Regions from separate parts of the Candidatus Dorea massiliensis AP6 genome, predicted to be linked through region 1. Evidence: riboswitches for the same ligand, from Rfam matches in the RefSeq annotation. Region 1 holds a riboswitch; the other holds the start of a gene.
The links. A riboswitch is a leader RNA that binds a small molecule or an ion and turns the genes downstream of it on or off. The one in region 1 is predicted to bind cyclic di-GMP.
Positions count from the first base shown of each region.

Region 2: it holds a riboswitch for cyclic di-GMP, as region 1 does, so the genes downstream of both, ACESZP_RS04445 (substrate-binding periplasmic protein) here and ACESZP_RS12305 (response regulator) in region 1, are expected to answer to the same signal.

Region 1 is NZ_CAXTKW010000011.1:89,252-92,377, reverse strand. It holds gene ACESZP_RS12320 (rubredoxin) at 1-57, shown strand, start outside; partial or broken gene ACESZP_RS12315 (phosphohydrolase) at 95-331, shown strand; gene ACESZP_RS12310 (helix-turn-helix domain-containing protein) at 878-1,114, shown strand; cyclic di-GMP riboswitch class I at 1,175-1,250, shown strand; gene ACESZP_RS12305 (response regulator) at 1,425-3,126, shown strand, end outside.
Region 2 is NZ_CAXTKW010000003.1:119,120-122,245, forward strand. It holds gene ACESZP_RS04435 (MATE family efflux transporter) at 10-414, shown strand; gene ACESZP_RS04440 (hypothetical protein) at 451-1,179, shown strand; cyclic di-GMP riboswitch class I at 1,292-1,367, shown strand; gene ACESZP_RS04445 (substrate-binding periplasmic protein) at 1,499-2,314, shown strand; gene ACESZP_RS04450 (hybrid sensor histidine kinase/response regulator) at 2,298-3,126, shown strand, end outside.

The DNA.
Region 1 (3,126 bases):
GAAGATTTTGAATGTCCGTTATGCTTTGTAGGAAAAGACCAGTTCTCAGAAGCATAAATGTATTATGATAGGATTATACCAATGAAAGAAGAACATAGATATTATCGGACTTGCAGGAGCCTGTTCTTATGCTTTGGACTGTATAGAAGCAGAGTTGGTAAATATCAAAAACAAACATGGAAAAAGAGTGGCTTATATAAGTATACGCATGGCTGAATATTGGAAAATTCAAGGTGATGAATTACAAGATCTAGCCATGTGTGCTTTACTGCATGATAATGCTTTGACACAATATATTTCGGAAGAACTGAAAAAGGATTTCGTCATTAATTGTAACACTTGACAATATGCATACGTAGAGGAAACGCATCAAGTGCTTGCTAAGCGAAACTTTGTGCTGGCAGTAAGAGGAGGTATCTTTAGTGATAAACCAACTGCTTACCGTAAGCTCAACCGTCAGAGAAGCGTATTTCCAAGTGATACAGCTCGGAAAATCTTTTTAAGCAGGCCCTTACCATTGAGGAGCTTCCAGTTCAAATCACCGATGAGAAGATTATCTTTCCATGGTTTTCTTCCCCATTAACAGCAGAAGAGGTCACTGCTTATACGCAACTGATCGCTGCCTTGGGAGAAATGGCAAAAACAGCCAAGCGGGTTACCTTGAAGGAAAAAGAAGTGGAGAAATCTGCGGATGATGGCAGGCTTATTTTTGTTTGAGGTTTCAAACTTTTATGTGACAAACGTAACTGTCTGTGATATTATAAAAACGATATAAGCGAAAATGAGGTATAGTTACTTGCAGATAGAGAAGTATATTGCGGATAAAATAACATCTTTGTGTGAAAAGCGTGATATCAGTAAATATAGATTATCGTAGCTGTCGGGAATTTCCCAGTCGTCACTGGGAAGAATCATGGCGCAGGAAAACCTGCCGTCGCTGATCACACTTGAAAAAATATGTACAGCATTAGGCGTGACATTATCACAGTTTTTTCAAGAAGGTAATTCAGAGAATCTGACAGAAGAGCAGAAAGAAGTTTTAAGGATATGGAACGATCTGAGTACAAATGAGCAGGAAACAGTGATGTCAATGCTGCGTGGACTTCAGAAGTAGAAGAACAGTTCGAGTATATGTAGCGGCTGTTCTTTTTTTGCATAAGTATTAAAGCTATAATAAGGAAATCGGCAAACCAGATGAAAGTCTGGGACGCAAAGCTACAGGGCCTGTAAAATGGCAGCCAGTTGCATGAAATGAGGTGCACTGTCTGTTTGGCAGTGCTTTTTTATGGTAGAGCACTTGAATAAGTAATACAGAAGCTGTTTGGAAAAATATTGTGAAAAATAGCGGGGAGGTTATTGACAATTAATGAATGTAAAATTAAAATCGGGAAGCAAGCAACTGTAGCCTAGAGGAGGGGAGAAAGATGAAGAAGTGCAAATTAGTACAGAATATAATGAATTTCAAATTTTGTTACATTATATTTTGCACAATGATATGTTTTATTGTTTTATCCGTTCCTACATTTGCCAAAGAAAACTCTGACAATGTTATCCGGGTAGGATCTTTTGAAGAAACTTATAATACCGTCAATGAAAAGGGGGAAAGAAGCGGCTATGGTTATGAGTATCTTCAAGATATTGCAGGTTATGCAGGATGGACATATAAATACATAACAAGTGATTGGAAAAACTGCTTTACACAGTTGGAAAATGGAGAGATTGATATTCTTGGTGACATTTCCTATACAGACGAACGTGCTGAAAATATGCTTTTTTCCGATATGCCTATGGGGGAAGAGAAATACTACATCTATACGGATGCATCCAATATGGATCTTACAGCAGGAAATTTGGATTCTTTTGAGGGAAAAAATATTGGTGTGTCTAAAGATAATATAGTGGAGGACGTGCTTAATGAATGGGAATCAAAATATGGTCTGCATACGAAGCATATCAATGTTTCTACAACCACAGAAATTATGGACAAACTGTCGAAACATGAAATTGACTGCTTCGTTTCGGTAGAAGAATCCCGTTGGGAAGAATCTGATATTTCGCCTGTTGCAAGTATTGGAGAGACAGAAATCTATTTTGCCATAAATCCCAAACGTCCGGATATCAAAGAAGCACTGGATAGTGCTATGCGCAGAATCAAGGATGACAACCCATTTTACACAGATGATCTCTACAGGCGTTATCTTTCTGCACAGAGCAGCTCGTTTCTTTCAAAAGAAGAAAGTGAGTGGATCGGGCAGCATGGTGCAATCCGGATAGGGTATCTGAATCAGGATGGAGGTATCAGCAGTGTAGATCCATCAACAGGTAAACTGACAGGTGTTATTACAGATTATGTGGATCTTGCAGAAAATTGTCTGCAAGGTCAGACTCTGGAATTTGAATTAAATGGATATGAGACAAGAAGTGAACTGCTTCAGGCATTGCAGGATGGAAAAATAGACCTGATTTTTCATGCAAACCAGAATCCATACTTTGCAGAAACAAATGGATTTGCTTTGTCGGACACGCTATTGACTCTCAATATGGCAGCAATTACGGCAAAGGATTCTTTTGATGAAAATAAAGAGAATACAGTTGCCGTTGAAAAAGATAATTTTACATTGAAAGCATATCTTTCATACAATTATCCGCAATGGGAGGTTGTGGAATATGAGACATCAGATGCAGCAGTAAAAGCAATGCAGAAAGGGGAGACGGATTGTATTGTAAGCAATTCAGGTACTGTTTCAGACTATTTGAAAAATAATAAGCTTCATAGTGTTTTCCTGACAAAAGAAGCTGATGTTCCATTTGCTATTCAGCAGGGAGAACCGGTTCTTTTGTCCATTCTGAATAAAACACTGACATCTATGCCTACAACTCAATTTTCAGGTGCAGTAGTTTCGTATAATGCTTCTTCACGAAAAGTTACATTGAAGGATTTTATTCAGGACAATTTACTGACAGTTTCACTTGTCGCTGGAATTTCTTTTTTCGTTGTTCTGTGTATAATTCTTGATTCTTTGAAAAAATCAAAACGTGCGGAAGAAAAATTCAAGAAGTCTGCTGAGCAGGCATTGAAGCTGAATCAGGAGCTTGAAGAAAAACAGCAGGAATTACAAAATGCAC
Region 2 (3,126 bases), on a different contig from region 1:
CGGTTCGCTGTGGAAAAGACCATTCATACGGCTTTTTTGCTCTGCGGCCTTATAGGACTTCTGACAGGCGGAATCTGTTTTTTCTTTGCGAAGGGGATGCTGTCGCTGATGAACACCAAGCCGGAGCTTATCGATGGTGCGGTTTTATATCTGAAAATCTATGCCGTCGGCATGCCGGCCATGGGTATCTACAATTTTGGCAACGGCGTCATGAGCGCTTCGGGCGATACAAAGCATCCGCTGATGTATCTTGCTTTTGCGGGTGTAATCAATGTGATTCTGAACCTGTTTTTCGTTATTCAGTGTCACATGGCGGCGGAAGGCGTGGCGCCGACGGTCATCGTGATTTTGGGATCCTGCGTGAGGGGCAGTTATAAGGACAGCCTAAGGGAAATGATTTCGCGAGTCGCGTGAATGGAACCACAGAAAATGAGTATTTGAGGAACAGGTATGGAAAATTTTGAAGATAATTTGTTTTTAAAGGCCAATCTGGAGAAAGAAATTCCGATTCTGCGGACGCAGATCCAGAATCTCTACGAGCAGCTTGACCGGAAATTTCACCTACAGGGGGCTATGGTGCCGATTACCTTCGGCATGGACACGGACTGTCTGGGCTCCTACACCCGGGGCAGTCACAATGAGAAGGAGCATTTTCATTTTTCTCTGCTTTTTATCGGCTATGCGGTGAAGCATCCGCTGAGCAAAGAGGAGCGGACAGATCTCTACCGCCATGAATACGCCCATTACATGCAGTACAATATGCCGATTCCGAAGCAGTATCAGTGGCAGTCAGGCACCCACGGCAGCGCCTGGAAATACTGTTGTTCCCTGGTGGGCGCAGCACCGACGCCCTATTACAAGGCAGGCGAGGCATTGATGAAGCATAATTACGACAAGGTCCTGAAAAATCCGATTCACGATAAGACGGTCCCTCTGCGGGATCGGTATCGGCGGGAGCAGGAGCATAAGAAAGCGAAAGACAGCGTAATTCAGTATCAAATCGGTGAGCAGGTGTCTCATCCCAAATTCGGGCATGGCAGGGTGGAAAAAGTAGAGCAGAAAACGGGCTCGGTGAATCTGCATATCCGGTTTGAAGATGGGGTGCGGAAGATTGATCAGAAGTGGCTGATTCGGTCGAAGTATCAGAAAAAAGGATTGAATCTTGATCAATCTCAATGATTCGCCGTTTCAAAAGCATTAAAAGCATTAAAACGGCGTGGTTTTGCTTGCGTACAGTGGAATATGGGAGTATAATGATATCAATATTTTCGCTTGAGTTTAAAAGCTTTAATAGGATATTCGGCAAACCAGATGAAAGTCTGGGACGCAAAGCTACAGGGCCTGTAAAATGGCAGCCAGTTGCATGAAATGAGGTGCACTGTCTGTTTGGCAGTGCTTTTTTTATGGTAAAATAAAGCTTCATCAGATACATAGGAATTGTTGGATATTTTGATATTGTAAAAAAGGAAAATAGCAGAATAGCAGGAATAGAAGAAAAATGAAAGGAAAAAGAATAATTGCAGGCATTTTGCTTGCGGGAATTTTAGCAGTCACCCTGACAGGGTGTAAAAATACAGACAGCAGTAAAAAAGAAACCGAAAAGCCGGTCATTACGCTCGGCAGCGACAGTTATCCACCCTATAATTATCTGAATGAGGATGGTGTGCCGACGGGCATAGATGTAGAACTGGCTACGGAAGCATTCAAAAGAATGGGCTATCAGGTGGAGGTTGTCCAGATTAACTGGGAGAAGAAAAAGGAACTGGTGGAGAGCGGAGAGATTGACTGTATCATGGGTTGTTTTTCCATGGAAGGACGCCTTGACGATTATCGCTGGGCGGGACCGTACATAGCAAGCCGTCAGGTGGTTGCGGTAAATGAGAACAGTGATATCTATAAACTGAGTGATCTGGAGGGAAAGAACCTGGCTGTCCAGTCCACAACCAAACCGGAAGGCATCTTCCTGAATCGGACGGATGAGAGAATTCCCAAACTGGGAAATCTGATCAGTCTTGGACACCGAGAACTGATCTATACCTTTCTTGGGAAAGGATATGTAGATGCAGCTGCCGCACATGAGGAATCGATTGTCCAATATATGAAGGATTATGACGCAAGTTTTCGTATTCTGGAAGAGCCTCTGATGATCACAGGAATAGGTGTCGCTTTCGCAAAAAATGATGACAGAGGAATTTGTGAGCAGATGAGCCAGACGCTGGAAGAAATGCGTCAGGATGGCACGTCCCTGAAAATCATTGAAAAATATCTGGATGATCCCCAGAAGTACCTGGAGGTGGATGATCTTGGGTATTAAGAGAAAGAAAAAGGAAAAACGAATCCAGCTGCTCGGTGGTCTGATTGGAATCTGTGTGGCTGTAGTCTCTCTGTTTTATTTCTTCCACGCGGAAAAAGAGGAAGCAGAGAAAAGAATGGTGGAGATTGTAAACTATGTGAAAGTGCAGTGCTCCACCTATACCCATTATAATGAATCTTCGGAATCTAAAAGTCTCCTCCGTGCCATTGAAAGTGCCAGACAAATGAGTACAAATATTAAAATGGAAACAGAAAACGGCGGGCAGCTAAGCAGGGAGTTTCTGAAGGAAAATCTGCAGACTCTCTGGGTGGATGGTATCATTGTACTGGATGCAGAAGGAAAGAAGGACTGTGAATACAGCACGGATGAGTCTCTGGCTGATGAGATTACGGAGTATCTGCAAAAAGATATTATCATGGATTTCAGCGGATATGAAGAAAGATCTTATTCGGAACGATTTAGCAGAGCAGACGGGGCACTTATCGACATTGCAGCCTGTGCCAGAAAAGATGCGCCGGGTATCGTTGCAATCTATTATTACACATCTCCTGAATTTACCAGAAATTACACACTGACGATACAGGGGCTTTTAAATGGTTATAGTGTCCAGAAAGATGGAACGATTATTGTTGCAGACGAGGGAATCGTTGTTGCCAGCAATGATGAGAGCCTGTTAGGGCAGAATACAGCCGACAACGAAGTTGTTCAGGCAATGAAAAAGCATACAGACAGTCAGCACATTTATCATTTGAAGAATGAAGGAGCCGGATGCTACGGAATTATGCTGAAGCAGCGTGATTATTATATCTATG